One region of the Streptomyces sp. NPDC056580 genome, then DNA from elsewhere that is predicted to be linked to it. Evidence: riboswitches for the same ligand, from Rfam matches in the RefSeq annotation. Region 1 holds a riboswitch; each other region holds the start of a gene.
What was found. Region 1 has a riboswitch for cyclic di-AMP ahead of ACFQ9Z_RS36505 (M23 family metallopeptidase). Riboswitches for the same ligand answer to the same signal wherever they lie in the genome.
Positions count from the first base shown of each region.

Region 2: linked by a shared signal. The riboswitch ahead of ACFQ9Z_RS23790 (transglycosylase SLT domain-containing protein) and the one ahead of ACFQ9Z_RS36505 (M23 family metallopeptidase) in region 1 are both predicted to bind cyclic di-AMP.
Region 3: linked by a shared signal. The riboswitch ahead of ACFQ9Z_RS31520 (transglycosylase family protein) and the one ahead of ACFQ9Z_RS36505 (M23 family metallopeptidase) in region 1 are both predicted to bind cyclic di-AMP.
Region 4: linked by a shared signal. The riboswitch ahead of ACFQ9Z_RS08475 (M23 family metallopeptidase) and the one ahead of ACFQ9Z_RS36505 (M23 family metallopeptidase) in region 1 are both predicted to bind cyclic di-AMP.

Region 1 covers NZ_JBHTVE010000025.1:39,442-43,642, reverse strand. Annotated here, with positions in the region: gene ACFQ9Z_RS36510 (aldo/keto reductase) at 1-925, opposite strand, end outside; gene ACFQ9Z_RS36505 (M23 family metallopeptidase) at 1,081-2,127, opposite strand; cyclic di-AMP (ydaO/yuaA leader) riboswitch at 2,137-2,303, opposite strand; gene ACFQ9Z_RS36500 (PP2C family protein-serine/threonine phosphatase) at 2,539-3,711, opposite strand; tRNA gene ACFQ9Z_RS36495 (tRNA-Met) at 3,927-4,000, opposite strand; gene ACFQ9Z_RS36490 (dihydrofolate reductase family protein) at 4,066-4,201, opposite strand, start outside.
Region 2 covers NZ_JBHTVE010000010.1:234,755-238,955, reverse strand. Annotated here, with positions in the region: gene fahA (fumarylacetoacetase) at 1-85, opposite strand, end outside; gene ACFQ9Z_RS23795 (HAD family hydrolase) at 392-1,204, shown strand; gene ACFQ9Z_RS23790 (transglycosylase SLT domain-containing protein) at 1,241-1,726, opposite strand; cyclic di-AMP (ydaO/yuaA leader) riboswitch at 1,728-1,912, opposite strand; gene ACFQ9Z_RS23785 (polyprenyl synthetase family protein) at 2,446-3,456, shown strand; gene ACFQ9Z_RS23780 (outer membrane lipoprotein carrier protein LolA) at 3,704-4,201, shown strand, end outside.
Region 3 covers NZ_JBHTVE010000016.1:136,014-140,214, forward strand. Annotated here, with positions in the region: gene ACFQ9Z_RS31510 (cytochrome P450) at 1-810, shown strand, start outside; gene ACFQ9Z_RS31515 (transglycosylase family protein) at 959-2,002, shown strand; cyclic di-AMP (ydaO/yuaA leader) riboswitch at 2,178-2,350, shown strand; gene ACFQ9Z_RS31520 (transglycosylase family protein) at 2,355-3,062, shown strand; gene eno (phosphopyruvate hydratase) at 3,402-4,201, shown strand, end outside.
Region 4 covers NZ_JBHTVE010000003.1:451,300-455,500, forward strand. Annotated here, with positions in the region: gene ACFQ9Z_RS08470 (GntR family transcriptional regulator) at 1-664, opposite strand, end outside; gene ACFQ9Z_RS08475 (M23 family metallopeptidase) at 865-1,620, opposite strand; cyclic di-AMP (ydaO/yuaA leader) riboswitch at 1,633-1,796, opposite strand; gene ACFQ9Z_RS08480 (M16 family metallopeptidase) at 2,040-3,428, opposite strand; gene ACFQ9Z_RS08485 (M16 family metallopeptidase) at 3,425-4,201, opposite strand, start outside.

The DNA.
Region 1 (4,201 bases):
GGTCCAGCTCCTGCTGAGAGAGCCGCAGCTCCGCCACGCCCAGCAGCGCCGGGAGCTGTTCCACCGTGCGGGCCGAGGCGATGGGAGCCGTGACCGTCGGCTGGGCGGCCAGCCAGGCGAGGGCGACCGTGGCGACCGGGACGTCGTGGGCGGCGGCGACCTCGTCCAGGGCCGTGAGCACCCGCTGACCGCGCTCGGACTCCAGGTGCTTGGCGGCCGAGCCGGCGCGGGCGCTGTCGACCGTCGTGCCGGGGCGGTACTTGCCGGTCAGGAAGCCGGAGGCGAGCGAGAAGTACGGGACCGCCGCGAGGCCCTCACGGGCGGCGAGGTCCTGCAGCGGCCCCTCGTAGGTGTCGCGGGAGACCAGGTTGTAGTGGGGCTGGAGGGCGACGTACCGGGCCAGGCCCTCCCGGTCGGAGAAGTCGAGGGAGGCCCGCAGCCGCTCCGGGCTGATGTTGGAGGCGGCGATCTGGCGGACCTTGCCCGCCTTCACCAGCTCGTCCAGGGCGCCGACGATCTCCTCCACCGGCACCTCGGGCTTGTCGAAGTGCGTGTAGTAGAGGTCGATGTAGTCGGTGTCCAGGCGCCGCAGGGAGGCGTCGGCGGCGGCCCTGATGTTGGCCGCGCTCAGCCCCTGGTACTCCGGGTGCTGGCTGACCTTGGTCGCGATGACGACGTCGGAGCGGTTGCCGCGGGCCTTGACCCACTTGCCGATGATGGTCTCCGACTCACCGCCCTTGTTGCCCTCGATCCACGCCGAGTAGGAGTCGGCGGTGTCGACGAAGTTGCCGCCGGCCGCCGTGTAGGCGTCGAGGACGTCGAAGGAGGTCTTCTCGTCGGCGGTCCAGCCGAAGACGTTGCCGCCGAGGGCGAGCGGGAAGACCTCGAGGTCGGAGGAGCCGAGTTTGCGCAGTTGGACAGTCATGCCTTGTTACAACGATCAATCCGGTACCGCTCATTCCGGAACCGCGCGACGGATGCCGGAACGCGACCGGCGGCCCTGACGCCGGGGGGATGGAGTCAGGGCCGCCGGGGAGGCGGTTCGGGGTGCCGGACGGGGTCAGGAGGCTCGGGCCGGGCTCAGGGGTTGAGGCCCTTGTCGCGAAGCCACGCCATCGGGTCGATGCCGGTGGCGGCGCCGCCGGGGTGGACCTCGAGGTGCAGGTGCGGGCCGGTGACGTTGCCGGTGGCGCCGACGCGGCCGATGACGTCGCCGGTGCTGACCTTCTGGCCGACGGAGACGCTGATCGAGGACTGGTGGCAGAACCAGAGCTCGGTGCCGTCGTCGAGGGTGAGGATGGTGCGGTAGCCGTAGGAACCGGCCCAGCCCGCCTCGGTGACGGTGCCGCTGTGGATGGCCTTGATCAGGGTGCCGGTGGGCGCGGCGAAGTCGAGGCCGGTGTGGTACCCGGAGGACCACATCGAGCCGGCCTGGCCGAAGGTCGAGGTGATCGTGTACGACGAGGTCGGCAGCGTGTACTGCTTGGCCAGCGCGGCCAGCCGCTCCTCCTCGGCCTTCTTCTCGGCCGCGGCCTCCGCCTCCTTCTTGGCCTCGGCGGCCTTGGCGGCGGCTTCCTTCTGCGCCTTGGCGGCCGCCTCGGCGGCCTGCTTCTCGGCGGCGGCCGCGGCGACGGCAGCGGCCCTGGAGTCGGCCCTGCTCTGCTGCTGCTCGGCCTGGGCCATGATCCGGTTGCGCAGGGTCTCGCCCGCGTCGGAGGCTTCCTGCTGGTCGCCGGCGGCGGTGGTGGTGGTGGTGCCGACCGTGCTCAGCGAGGCCTCGGTGGCCTTGGGCACATCGGAGGGGCCGTCGTCGAAGAGGGAGCCGACGGAGGGCAGGTCCGGCATCGAGATGGACACCGGCGGCTTGCCGGTCTGGGCGCTGGCCATGCCGCCCGCGCCGACGGCCGCGATGACGCCGACGCCGAGGACGGTGGAGCTGCGGGCGAGTCCGCCGCCGCGCTGCTTGGCGACGCGGTGCCGGCCGCGTACGGGGCGGATGGACTCCTCGGTGGGGTTCCACTCCTCCCAGGGGCCCTCTTCGGCGCGGTAACCGCCGTAGCCGAACGTTTCGGTGTCACGCTGGCCGGGCACGAACGGGGCCTCGGGGGCAGGCCGGTTGGACGCCACGCGGGCGTTCTCCTTTCCCTCCTCCGCCTACCGGGTTAGCTGACGGGTTCGGAGCAGGAAGGTCTCCTACGCGCGTATACGTACCGGGAACCGGATCGGTTCACGGTGGCATCCGCGTGATTCACCCCAAGGTGGTGGTTCCCCGGTTCCCTCGCGGGATTCGGCGCGTGCGCACGGAGCCGCCTCTTGTGACGGCTGGGACGACCGCGCTGCGTTATCGAACGTTAATAGACCCACCTGTGAGATTCCAAGCCGTTCGGCTTGATCATTAACGCGCTTCATGGTGGACGTAGGCGGCACGACCGGTGGAAAACGGGCGAGTTGACCGTCGTCCATGAGTCACGTCGTTTTTGATGGTGACTCAGACGCTAAGCGGAGGGCTGTCGTCCGATCACTTTCGGTCACATTCCGTCAGGGGCGTCTGACGGCCAGCAGCGCCATGTCGTCCGCCATGCCGCCCCCGGAGTGCCGCCCGACCTCCGCGGCGAGCCGGGCGAGCAGTGTGCGCGGGTCGGGGAAGCGGCGCCCGGCGAGCCGGCGCACCGGGTCGTAGAACCGGCCGTGGGCGTCACGGGCCTCGGACAGGCCGTCGGTGTGGAGCAGCAGGGTGGCGCCGCCCGGGAAGCGGTACCGGGCCGCGTGGTCGGGCCACCGGCCCAGGTCGCCCATGCCGAGCGGCAGCGCGGGTTCGTCCGCGGCCAGGACGCGCAGGGTACCGTCGGCGTGCAGCAGCAGGGGCGGTGGATGGCCGCGGTTGACGATGCGCACCACCCCCTCCCCCGGCGGCAGTTCGGCGAGGACCGCGGTGGTGAAGCCCTCGGCGGCCTCGACTCCGTCGCGCCGGGCGCCCTCGCGGGCCAGGGCGCGCTCCAGCCGCCCGGCCACCCCCTCCAGAGTGGCCTCCTGCTCGGCGGCCTCCCGGAACGCGCCGAGCACCACGGCGACGGCGGCGACCGCCCCGATGCCCTTGCCCCGCACGTCCCCGACGACCAGCCGCACGCCGTACGGGCCGTCCTGCACCGCGTACAGGTCGCCGCCGATGAACGCCCCCTCCTGCGCCGCCTCGTAGCGGGCCGCGATGTCGAAGCCGGCGATGCGGGCGGCGGGCTCGGGCAGCACGGCCCGCTGGGCGGCCTCGGCGATCTCCCGGACGGAGGCGAGCCGCCGGTCGCCGAGGCGTACGACACGGTTGATGACGGCGGCCAGCAGGGCGACCGTCGCCACGGTGACCATCTGGGTGACGGTGTCGACGCCCAGACCCGGACCGAAGCGGGCGTGCATCACGCAGGTGGCGGCCAGCGCGGCCAGCCCGGTGAGGAGCGTGGTGCGCAGCGAGGCCAGGGGCGCGGCGACCAGCGGGGCGGCCGTGAAGAAGGGCACGGCGGTGAAGGCGCGCGGGGTGAGCAGGTCGTACAGCAGGCCGCCGGCTATGAGCAGGGGGGAGAGGGCACGCGGCAGGGTGCGCGGGCCGGCGCGGCGGGCCCGCTCGGACGGGCGGGGCGTACGGCCGGTGCCGGGGTCCGGGTGCGGAGCGGGGTCGCCGGGGGACCGGCTCCCCGCCCTGGCGCACGGATTCTCCTCCACCTCACCAGGGCGCACTGCTGGTCTCCCGTGTCCTCGACGTACGACCAGCGTGGCGGGGCCAGGGGAGGCGGGCGACTGCTGTGGCCCGAGCGGATGACCTGCTGTGACGTACGCCACTCGACTCGTGAGGCGGCCTTTCCGGCCCCGGCCGGGAGCACGGCGGAAAACACCCAGGGCCGGGATCCATGAACTGGATCCCGGCCCTGGGCCTTCAGTAGCGGGGACAGGATTTGAACCTGCGACCTCTGGGTTATGAGCCCAGCGAGCTACCGAGCTGCTCCACCCCGCGTCGTTGTGTCTCAAGCATACGCCATGTTCGGGGTGGTCCGCGCACACGTTTCCGCGCGGCGCCGCTCAGGGCAGCAGATGGGCGTTCGGCGCCTTGGCCTGACCCTCGTACTCGGGCAGCAGGACGACGTCCACGCCGGCGGCCGCCAGCACCCCGGTGCCGTCGGCGCCCGGCACGAAGGTGTCCGGCTCGCGCCAGGCC
Region 2 (4,201 bases), on a different contig from region 1:
CCGTGCTGCCGGAGGGCGAGAACACACCGTAGGGAAGGTTGTGCGGGCCGAAGGGGTCGCCCTCGGGGACGTCGAAGGGGGGCATGGGGTGCTGCCTCACTCTCATCCGGGCCATGCATGGCGATGCGTTCCATGTGATCGCGCCACACGTTACGGCCGGGACCCATGTCTTGGGCAGTGCCGACAGGGTTGTCCGGCCGATGTCCGGAAAGAGGACGCGGACGGGGTGAGGGCCGGTAGCCGGACAGGGGTGGGCGGAGCGGTGCGGGGCCGGGGACGGGGTGGGCGCGCCTCCCGAGGCGGGTCGGGGGGCGCCGGACCGCGGCCGCGGGCCCAAGTCCGGGAAGATCCAGATGAGTCGGCGGGGCGCCGCGGTCCGTATTCTCTGATCATGGCCGCACCCCCCGCATACGCACTGATCGCCACCGATCTGGACGGGACGCTGCTGCGCGGCGACGACACCGTCTCCGACCGGTCGCTCGCCGCTCTGGAGCGGGTGGCGCGGGCCGGCGCCCGGCACCTGGTGGTGACGGGCCGGCCGGCTCCCCGGGTACGGCCGCTGCTGGCCGCCCTGGGCTGCACGGGGCTCGCGGTGTGCGGGCAGGGGGCGCAGGTCTACGACGCCGGCTCCGGCCGCCTGCTGTGGTCGGTGCGGCTGGACCGGGAACTGGCGGAGACCGCGCTCGGCAAGATCGAGGCCGAGGTGGGGCAGGTCTTCGCGGCCGTCGACCAGGACGGCGTGGACGGGCTCACCCTGATCGAACCCGGGTATCTGATGCCCCACCCGACCCTGCCCGCCGTGCGGGTCGGCCGGCGCGACGACCTGTGGCGCGAGCCCATCAGCAAGGTGCTGCTGCGCCACCACAGGCTGTCGGACGACGAGTTGGCGGCGACCGCGCGTGCGGCGGTGGGCTCGCTGGCCACGGTCACCATGTCGGGGCCGGGCACGGTGGAGCTCCAGCCGTGCGGGGTCACCAAGGCGACGGGGCTCGCGCTGGCCGCCGACCGTCTGGGGATCGCCGCCGGCCGGGCGCTGGCCTTCGGGGACATGCCCAACGACATCCCCATGTTCGACTGGGCCGGCCGCGGGGTCGCCATGGCCAACGCCCATCCCGAACTCAAGGCGGTCGCGGACGAGGTCACTACGTCCAACGAGGACGACGGCGTCGCCGTCGTCCTCGAAGGACTGTTCCCGGCCCACTGACCGGGACCGCGGCGGGCGCCCCGCCGCGGGGGCCGGTCAGTAGGCGCCGAAGACGTTGTCGATCGAGCCGTAGCGAGCGGCCGCGTAGTTGCAGGCGGCGGTGATGTTCGCGACCGGGTCGTAGATGTCGAAGGACGTTCCGGCCACGTGGTAGCTGTTGAAGGTCGGGTCGATGACCTGGAGCAGACCCTTGGACGGGATGCCCTTGGCCGCGTTGGAGTCCCACAGGTTGATGGCGCGCGGGTTGCCCGAGGACTCGCGGATGATGTTGCGGTGGATGCCGTTGTAGGTGCCCGGGATGTGCTTCTCCGCCATGATCGCGAGGGACTCGCGGATCCACCCGTCGAGGTTGTTCGGGTACCCGGCGACGGTGGTGCCGGACGAGCTGGTGGAGTCGGCCGCGGAGGCGCTGGTGGCGCCGACGACCGGAAGGGCGAGCAAGGCGGCGCCGGTGCCGAGCACGGCGAGCTTGCGGGCGAGGCGACCGGTGCGGAAGCGGCGGTTCTGAGCGGCAGCAGGCATGGAAGTTCCTCTCCGTCGCCTGCGAGGTGAGCTGTCGGGTTCGGGCGGGGAGGTGCCCGGCCGTGCCGCTCTGCGCGGCACGGCTTCACCCCTTGCCGTTCCGGTGACGACACGCGTCGTCCGGTCCGGCGAACTTACCTGGGTCCCCCGCTCCTGCCGTACGAATGAGTTCGTCGATGGGTGGTGTCGAGCGGCGGCAGGATTCGGCGTTCCGCTCGACTGGCCGGGAACGTATGCGAGAGCACATGTCCGGAACAAGTGTTGGATTCACGTAAAAGCCAAGTTGACCTTGTTCTGTTCCGTTTTGAGTGCTTGATCCTTTGCGACTGCCAATGCTCAACTGGCCGTCCGTGCAAGGGCGGACCGGCTGCCGGCCGGGCCGGACGGGCCCGTCGCGGGGCGTGACCCAACTCACGAAATAGCGAAGTATTCCAAATCCGACATAGGGGATTTGACCGTGGCAATGGATCGGGCTGGTGTGCCCCGCCGGATGCCCCGTGGCTGATTTGCCTACGTTCCAAAAGGAGTATTAAGGAACTAAATGTCCGTATTAGTGGATGGTCGGCGATGTGCCGACCGTGGTCCTGTGCCGTCCCTGCCGGACCGGTGGCCGCCCTCGGTGATCGAAACAGGACCGGATACGCTGACTTGAGTGAGGGCAGCGACCTATCGACAAACCGCGTAATCGCCAGCAGACACCAGCAGACAGGAGACCCCTCGTGACCGTCGTCGGGCCGTTCGGGCTGAGCGTGCGGGACCAGGCTCTGGAAGCCGATGTCCAGGCCGGATTGACGGCTGTCGAGGAAGGCTTGCTCGAGGCCACCAAGAGCGAGGTCCCGTTCATCACGGAGGCCGCGCAGCACCTCGTACGGGCCGGCGGGAAGCGGTTCCGGCCGCTCCTGGTGATGCTCGCGGCGCAGTTCGGCGACCCGTACGCGCCCGGCGTCGTGCCGTCGGCCGTGGTCGTGGAGCTGACCCACCTGGCCACGCTGTACCACGACGACGTCATGGACGAGGCGTCCGTGCGGCGCGGGGTGGACAGCGCGAACACGCGCTGGGGCAACTCCGTCGCCGTCCTCACCGGCGACTTCCTGTTCGCCCGCGCCTCCCAGATCCTCGCCGACCTCGGCCCCGAGGCGGTCCGCGTGCAGGCCCTCGCGTTCGAGCGGCTGGTCACCGGGCAGATCCTGGAGACCGCGGGCCCCTCGGACGGACGCGACCCGGTCGAGCACTACCTGGACGTGCTCGGCGGCAAGACCGGCTCCCTGGTGGCGGTGTCCTGCCGGTTCGGCGCGATGATGTCCGGCGCCGACGAGACGGTCGTCGACGTGCTGACCCAGTACGGCGAGCGGCTCGGGGTCGCCTTCCAGCTCGCGGACGACGTCCTGGACATCGCCTCCGACTCGCACGAGTCCGGCAAGACGCCGGGGACCGACCTGCGCGAGGGCATCCCGACGCTGCCCGTGCTCCGGCTGCGCGAGCGCGCCGCCCGCCTGGCGCTGCCCGAGGACATCGCGCTGTGCGAGCTGCTGGACTCCGACCTCGGCGACGACGCCCGTCTCGACGAGGCGCTGACCGCGCTCCGCGCGCACCCCGCGCTGGAGCAGGCCCGCCGCGACACCGTCCGCTACGCGGAGGAGGCGCGCTCCGCGCTGGCCCCGCTGCCGGAGTGCGACTCCAAGGCGGCGCTGCTCGAACTGTGCGACGCGGTGGTGCACCGGGCCGGCTGAGCCCCCCCGTACACGGACCGAGGGCGGTGACTCCCGCACGACCCCTACGGGTCGGGGGAGACACCGCCCTCGGGTGTCATACCGCAGGCGTACACGGAGTTGGTGCCGTGGTCTGACGCCTCCTCACGGCCGATTTGGTCATATGGAAGCCACGGAAATCACCAATCCTCACCGATTCGGGTGAGAATGGCGGCTCAGGTGGACCAGTGTGGGGACAGCCGCCGCCGACGACGGAGGTAAGGCACAGATGGCACCGTACGAATCCGACGACGCAACGGCCGCCGCGCGTGACGAGGACCTGCCCACCGGACGCCGCAAGGCCGCCCGGTACGTGGTCCCGGTCGCGGTGGTGGGGGTGGCGGCGGCCACGATCGGGCTGGTTCCGGCGCTCGCCGACTCCGGTGACCCCGATCTGCCGAAGATCACCGCGCAGCAGCTCATCGACAAGATCGCCAAATCGGACGTGCAGCAGCTCTCCGGCACGGTGAAGGTCAGCACCGACCTCGGTCTGCCGGACCTCGGCGGCCTGGAGAGCGGACTGATGTCCGGGGCGGCCCGGGGCGACGGCGGCGGCTCCTCCGCCGACCCGCAGTCCAAGCTGACCGAACTGGTCTCCGGCACGCACACGCTGCGCGTGGCCGCCGACGGACCGGACCGGCAGAAGCTGTCGCTGCTGGAGAGCGGCTCCGAGTACAGCCTCGTCCACGACGGCAAGGACGTCTGGGGCTACGACAGCAAGAGCAAC
Region 3 (4,201 bases), on a different contig from region 1:
GACCTGCTCGGCGTCCCGCGCGAGGACCAGGACGACTTCCGCGACTGGGCCGGCATGATGATCAGGCACGGGGGAGGGCCGCGCGGCGGGGTCGCGCGGTCGGTGAAGAAGATGCGCGGCTACCTCGCCGAGCTGATCCACCGCAAGCGTGCGGCGCTGCCGGCCGAGCCCACCCCGGGGGAGGACCTGATCTCCGGCCTCATCCGCGCCTCCGACCACGGTGAGCACCTCACCGAGAACGAGGCCGCCGCGATGGCCTTCATCCTCCTGTTCGCCGGCTTCGAGACGACCGTCAACCTCATCGGCAACGGCACCTACGCCCTGCTCACCCACCCCGGACAGCGCCGGCGGCTGCAGGACTCCCTGGCCCGCGGCGAACAGGGCCTGCTGGAGACCGGCGTCGAGGAACTGCTGCGCTACGACGGCCCGGTCGAGCTGGCAACGTGGCGGTTCGCCACCCGGCCGCTCACTCTCGGCGGGCAGGAGATCGCGGCCGGCGACCCGGTGCTCGTCGTCCTGGCCGCCGCCGACCGGGACCCGGAGCGGTTCGCCGGCCCGGACGTCCTCGACCTCGCCCGCGGGGACAACCAGCACCTCGGCTACGGCCACGGCATCCACTACTGCCTGGGCGCCCCACTCGCCCGCCTGGAGGGCCGGACCGCACTCGCCACGCTGCTCACCCGCCTGCCCGACCTGCGGCTCGCGGCCGATCCGGCCGATCTGCGCTGGCGCGGCGGGCTCATCATGCGCGGGCTGCGCACCCTGCCCGTGGAGTTCACCCCGGCCACGGAAAAGGTCGTACGACCTTGAACATGACGGGCGTTCAACTTCGTGATCTTCATGTGATCTGCGCGGCATGAACTTGTGACAAGTGATCGTGTGCCTATACGTTCACCCATCAGCGCGGCCCGAGCACCATGCGCCGCGCCGGTCCCGTTGTCGCACGAAAGGCTTCCGCATGCTCTCCGGGAACGGTCGTCACCGTCGCCCCCGTCAGGCTCCGGCTCTTCTCGTCGCGGCCGGAGTGACCGGCTCAGCCATCGCCATCCCGCTCCTCGGCGCCGCGAGCGCCAACGCGGCCGACGGCACCACCTGGGACAAGGTGGCCGAGTGCGAGAGCGGCGGCTCCTGGAGCGCCGACACCGCCAACGGCTACTACGGCGGACTGCAGATATCCCAGGAGGACTGGGCCGCCTACGGCGGCACCGAGTTCGCCGCCACCGCCGACCTGGCCAGCCGCTCGCAGCAGATCGCCGTCGCCGAGAGGATCCTCGCCGACAAGGGCACCACGCCCTGGGCCACCTGCGCCCTGCTCTCCGGCCTGACCTCCGACTCCGGGTCCCTGAACGTCGACACGGGCGTCGGAGGCTCCGGGAAGTCCGACACGGGCAAGCCGGACTCCGGCGACGAATCCGGCTCCACGGACCCGTCCGGTTCCGCCGGTGACTCCGAATCATCCGGTCTGCCGGACTCCTCCTCGTCCGGCACCCCCTCGTCCGACCCCTCCTCGGACGCGGCCGGCAAGACGTCCTCGGACGCGGGCAAGCACACCGGCTCCCAGAAGCAGGACAAGGGTGCGAACACCCCCGATCCCGGCGAATCCACCTCCCCGCGCGTCGGGGGGTCGCAGGCGAGCGAGTCCGCGACTACCGACCCTGTCGAGGAGGAGTCGGACAATTCGTTGCAGGCGGGCGGTTCTTGGAGCCTCGTCGACACCGGGGCGCTCGGTAGTGGCGGACGTCACCGCGGTGAAAGTGCGGACGAAAGCGTGACAAACGGTCAGGAGGTCGCCTCGTCGGGCAAACACGCCTCCGGGGGTGCGGACACCTACACGGTCCGCCAGGGCGACACCCTCGCCTCCATCGCCGACTCCCTTCACGTGGACGGCGGATGGCACCGTCTGTACACGCTGAACGAGAAGGCGGTCGGCGGCGACCCGGACAACATCTCCGCCGGTCAGACCCTGGTAGTCGGTAACGAAACGGGCGAAAAGCAGGGGTAGTTGACGCCCGGATTGATCACTGATGTCCGTTTCGGTGAAAGTGTGGGATGAGTCTCAGAAGCCCTGATCGTCTTTGAAATTCCGTCGATCACGTGTCTACGGTCGTGACTGCTCGTCACCACGAGCCCCGGCTGTCGCAACGCCGAATCCTGCCAGCGGCCGCCCGGGAACAGTCGTCGCGCAAGCGCCGTAGGCAGGAGCGGGGGACCCAAGGTAAGTGCCGGAACGGCCGTCAGCGCCGGAACCGGCTAGGGGTGGAGCCGCGGCCCGCGAGAGCGGGCACGCGGCCGGGCAACTCAACCGGCCCGAACCCGACAGCTCACCTCGCAGGCGTCGGTGAGGGGATCCATCCATGCTGTTCTCCAGCAAGGGCAAGCACCGTCGTCCGTCCAAGGCCACCCGGGCCATCGCGCTCGCCGGTGTGACCGGCGCCGCCGTCGCCGCCCCGCTGATGGCGGCCGGCAACGCCTCCGCCGCCACCACCTCCGAGTGGGACGCGGTCGCCCAGTGCGAGTCCGGTGGCAACTGGTCCATCAACACCGGCAACGGCTACTACGGCGGTCTGCAGTTCTCCGCCTCCACCTGGGCCGCCTACGGCGGCACGCAGTACGCCGCGCAGGCCAACCAGGCGGGCAAGGCCCAGCAGATAGCCGTCGCCGAGAAGGTCCTCGCCTCCCAGGGCAAGGGCGCCTGGCCGGTGTGCGGCAAGGGCCTTTCGGGCACCCCCTACAACGGTTCCGCCCCGAGCGGCTCCTCGCAGGGCACCTCCTCGCAGGGCACCTCCTCGGGCGGCACCGCCACCCGCTCCACCGACCAGCAGGCCGCCTCCCGCTCCAGCGAGCGGCCGGCCGCGAGCGCCAAGAAGACCGTCACCACCCCGACCGGCAAGAAGGTCAAGAAGGGCGACGGCGAGTACAAGGTGGTCAAGGGCGACACCCTCGGCACCATCGCCGACAAGCACCACGTCCAGGGCGGCTGGCAGAAGCTCTTCGAGCTGAACAAGGACATCGTCGACGACGCCGACCTCATCTACCCGGGCCAGCAGCTCCACCTGAAGTGACACCTGGCTCCTGACGGAACCACAGTGCCCTCACAAGGCCGTCCCCCAAGCAGAACGCCTCGTGAGGGCCGTTCCTCCCGTCCCCCACGGGCTCCCCGCCCCGGTGCGTTCTCCCCCGTACGCACCGGGGTGGGGCTGTTTTCGTCCCCGCTCTCGCCGGGCGTGTTCGCGGTACCCCGCCCGGACCCCTTTGTTCCGGGCAGGAACAATGGGTACCGTCTCCTTGTCCACGGGGCGGTCGGTCGGTGGCCGACGCCCCCTGGACGGTTAGGCTCTAGTCGCAAGGCGCAGCCGTGAGGCAGCCCGCCCCGCACTTCCAGCGTCACATCCAAGAAGGAGATGCTCGTGCCGTCCATCGACGTCGTCGTAGCCCGGGAAATCCTGGACTCCCGAGGCAACCCCACGGTCGAGGTCGAGGTCGGCCTCGACGACGGCAGCACGGGTCGTGCCGCCGTTCCGTCCGGTGCCTCCACCGGTGCCTTCGAGGCCATCGAGCTCCGTGACGGCGACCCCAACCGCTACCAGGGCAAGGGCGTCGAGAAGGCCGTCCTCGCCGTCATCGAGCAGATCGGCCCGGAGCTGGTCGGCTACGACGCCACCGAGCAGCGCCTGATCGACCAGGCCATGTTCGACCTGGACGCCACCGACAACAAGGGCTCGCTCGGCGCCAACGCCATCCTCGGCGTCTCCCTCGCCGTCGCGCACGCCGCCTCCGAGGCCAGCGACCTGCCGCTGTTCCGCTACCTGGGCGGCCCGAACGCGCACCTGCTGCCGGTGCCGATGATGAACATCCTGAACGGCGGCTCGCACGCCGACTCCAACGTGGACATCCAGGAGTTCATGATCGCGCCCGTGGGCGCCGAGTCCTTCTCCGAGGCCCTGCGCTGGGGCACCGAGGTCTACCACACCCTGAAGAAGGTCCTGAAGAGCAAGGGCCTGTCCACCGGCCTCGGCGACGAGGGCGGCTTCGCCCCGAACCTCGGCTCCAACCGCGAGGCCCTCGACCTCATCCTGGAGGCGATCAAGGAAGCCGGTTACGCGCCCGGCGAGCAGATCGCCCTCGCGCTCGACGTCGCCGCCTCCGAGTTCTACAAGGACGGCAAGTACCTCTTCGAGGGCAAGGACCGCTCCGCCGCCGA
Region 4 (4,201 bases), on a different contig from region 1:
GTTGCGAAGTCCTCACACGGTCCGGGCCGGCCCCGCCCCCGGAAAAACGCAGCCGGTGCGCGGCCGTCGTCCGCTCGGTGTGCAGGGCCGTGATCGCACGCGCGCGTTCGCCGTCGCCGCGCGCCACCGCGTCCGCGATCGCGCCGTGCTCGGCCCACAGGTCCACCGGGCTCGGCGGGGCCGCCACCGCGTACATCCAGGCGATCTTGTGCCGCAACTGCGTCAGCGCCGACGTCAGCGAGGGGCTGCCCGAGGCCTGGGCGAGCGTCTCGTGGAACCAGCCGCCCAGCGCGCGCAGATCCTCGCTGTTGCCCCGCCTGGCCCGCTCCTGACCCAGCTTGACCAGGCCGCGCAGCACCTTCAGATGGGCCTCGGTGCGCCGCTGGGCGGCCCGGGAGGCGCCGAGCGGCTCCAGCAGCACGCGCATCTCCAGCAGGTCGGCGGCCTCCTGCTCGGTCGGCTCGGCCACGCACGCGCCGGCGTGCCTGCGCGTCACCACGAAGCCCTCCGCCTCCAGGGTGCGCAGGGCCTCGCGGACGGGGACGCGCGAGACGCCGTAACGGCGGGCCAGGACTTCCTCGGTGAGCCGGCCGCCGCGCTCGTGGACACCGGCGACGATGTCGTCCCGGATCGCGGTGCACACCGTGTGCGCCGGAATACGCATGACCGACCTCCGCCTTCAATCCCCGTGAAACGCCGACGATGGACGTGTTGACCTGTGACTCTATTCCAATGCCGTGGAATTTCCGACGGCGGGCCGGAATCCATGCCTGTTTTTTGGACAGCGGGTCCGGTGGGCACCGGGGAAAACGGCGAAAGCCCCGGCTCGGCGAGCCGGGGCTTTCGGTTGCGTGCGGCGAGATGTCAGACGTGCACGCCGTGCTTGCGGAGATAGGCGACGGGGTCCACGTCGGAGCCGTACTCGGGGGTGGTGCGCGCCTCGAAGTGCAGGTGCGGGCCGGTGACGTTGCCGGTCGCGCCGGACAGGGCGATCTGCTGGCCGGGGATCACCTTCTGGCCCACCGTGACGCCGATGGACGACAGGTGGCCGTACTGGGTGTACATGCCGTCGGCCATCCGGATCACGATCTGGTTGCCGTACGCCCCGCCCCAGCCGGTGGAGACGACGGTGCCGGCGCCGACCGCGTGCACCGAGGTGCCGCTGGCGGCGTGGAAGTCGATGCCCGTGTGCGAGCCGGACGACCACAGGGAGCTGCTGGCCTGGTAGGCCGTGGAGACGTACGAGTGCACGATCGGGGCGACGAACGCGTTCAGGCGCTTGCGCTCGGCCTCACGGGCGGCGCGGGCTGCGGCCGCGCGCTCCTTCTTCGCCTCCTCGACGGCCGCCTTGGCGGCGGCCTCCTCGGCCGCCTTCTGCTCGGCGGCCCGGGTCTGGGCGGCGGCCTGCTCGTCGATCTGCGCGGCGACCTCGTCGCTGACGGTGATGACCGGGGTGAGGCCGCTCTGCTCGACCGGCTTCTCCGCGGCGAACGCCGGGGAGGCGGCGAGGGTGCCGATGACACCGGTGGTGGTGAGGGCGGCGACACCCGCCGCCTGAGCGGTGGTGCGCTTGACGCGGCCGGGCTTGCGGTGCTTCCCGGAGGCGCACATGAACGCCATGAAGTGGCTGGTCCTTTCCTTCCCTCTCGCCTACCGGGTTAGCTGACGGGTTCGGAGCAGGAAGGTCTCCTACGGACCCCCTCGCTCGCGCGCGGGCGTCCGATTCACCCCAGGGATCACGATGGGTCCCCGGCTCCCCTGGCTCGCGCCGTACGGGGACTCGGCGATGGCTGTCCGGTGCCGCGGGTGCGGCGCACTGCCTGACGGACAGCCCGGAAGACGCTAAGCGGCCCGGTCTCCGGCGCCCAAACGAATCCGGGCTTTTGTAGCGCATCCCACAGGGCAGACAGGCAACCTCCGCCTCAATTCGGACATTGGAACAAAGGCGGCTCACCCGTTTCGGGAAGGGCCGCGTACGCGAAGGGGACCTGACGGCCCGTCGGCCGCCGGGTCCCCCGCGCGCGTGTGACCGTCCGGCCCTACTCGGCGGCGACGACGGTGACTTCGCCGATGCCGAGCGCCCGCACGGGCTCCTTGATCTGCGACGCGTCACCGACGAGGACGGTCACCAGGCCGTCCACCGGGAAGGCGCTGACGACCGCCGCGGTGGCCTCCACCGTGCCGGTGGCCGCGAGCTGCTGATACAGCGTCGCCTGGAAGTCGTCGGGCAGGTGCTGCTCGACCTGGTCGGCCAGGGTGCTCGCGACGGCCGCCGCGGTCTCGTACTTCAGCGGCGCCACGCCGACCAGGTTCTGCACGGCGACGTCCCGCTCGGCGTCGGTCAGGCCCTCGGCCGCGAGGGTGCGCAGTACCTTCCACAGGTCGTCGAGCGCCGGACCGGTGTTCGGGGTGTCCACGGAGCCGCTGATGGCGAGCATCGCGGCGCCGGTGCCGTCCGGGGCGGACCGCAGGACCTGCCCGAAGGCGCGCACGCCGTAGGTGTAGCCCTTCTCCTCGCGCAGGACGCGGTCCAGCCGGGAGGTGAGCGTGCCGCCGAGGCAGTAGGTGCCGAGCACCTGGGCGGGCCACACCCGGTCGTGCCGGTCGGGGCCGATCCGGCCGATGAGCAGCTGCGTCTGGACGGCGCCGGGCCGGTCGACGATGACGACACGGCCGGTGTCGTCGGCGGTCACCGGCGGCACCGGACGCGGCTCGGCGGCGGTGCCGGACCATGCGCCCAGGGTGTCGGTGAGCAGGGCGTCCAGGTCGGTGCCGGTGAGGTCGCCGACCACGACGACGGTCGCCGTGGCGGGACGCACGTGCCGGTCGTAGAAGGCGCGCACCGCGGCCGCGTCGATCTTCTCGACCGTCTCCTCGGTGCCCTGGCGCGGCCGCGACATGCGCGCGGTGGCCGGGAACAGTTCCTTGGAGAGCTCCTTCGCGGCCCGGCGCGAGGGGTTGGCCAGCTCGTGCGGGATCTCGTCCAGCCGGTTGCGCACCAGGCGTTCGACCTCGCTCGCGGCGAACGCGGGGGCGCGCAGGGCGTCGGCGAGCAGGCCCAGGCCCTTGGCCAGGCGGGAGGCCGGCACCTCGAGGCTGAGCCGGACGCCGGGGTGGTCGGCGTGCGCGTCGAGCGTGGCTCCGGCCCGCTCCAGCTCGGCGGCGTACTCCTCGGCCGAGTGCTTGTCGGTGCCCTCGGAGAAGGCCCGCGCCATGATCGTGGCGACGCCGTCCAGACCGGCCGGCTCTGCGTCCAGGGGCGCGTCGAGCAGCACCTCGACGGCGACGACCTGCTGGCCGGGGCGTTGGCAGCGCAGCACGGTGAGGCCGTTGTCCAGCGTGTCGCGGTCGGGGGCCGGGAACGCCCAGGGCCTGGCCTCGCCCGGCTGCGGCTGGGGGTGGAAGTCCATCGGGGCGAGCTCGCTCACTTGGCCGTCTCCTCGTTGTCGTGTCGGCCCTCCACGGTCGCCTCCGCCTCCGGGTCCTCGGGGACGTCTGCGTCCTCGACGGTCTCCGGGGACTTGGGCTCGTACACGAGGACGGCGCGGTTGTCCGGGCGCAGGCGTGCCTTGGCGACCGCCTGCACCTGCTCGGGGGTCACCTCCAGGACGCGCTCGACGGCCGTCAGGGCGAGCTGCGGGTCGCCGAACAGTACGGCGAACCGGCACAGTTCGTCGGCGCGGCCGGCGACCGTGCCCAGCCGGTCCAGCCACTCGCGCTCGAGCTGGGCCTGGGCGCGCTCCATCTCCTCGGGCGTGGGGCCCTCCTCGGCGAACCGGGCCAGCTCCTCGTCGATCGCGGCCTCGATCACCGGCACCTCGACGTCGCCGGAGGTCTTCACGTCCAGCCAGCCGAGCGAGGGCGCGCCGGCCAGCCGCAGCAGGCCGAAGCCGGCCGCGACGGCCGTACGGTCGCGGCGCACCAGCCGGTTGTAGAGCCGGGAGGACTCGCCGCCGCCGAGGACGGTCAGGGCCAGGTCCGCCGCGTCCGCCTCGCGGGTGCCGTCGTGCGGGAGCCGGTAGGCGGCCATCAGGGCGCGCGCCGGGACCTCCTCCTCGACGACCTCGCGCAGCTGGCCGCCGATGACCTCCGGCAGCGAGCCGTCGCGGGGCGCGGGCTTGCCGTCGTGGCCGGGGATGGAGCCGAAGTACTTCTCGATCCAGGCGAGGGTCTGCTTGGGGTCGATGTCGCCGACCACGGA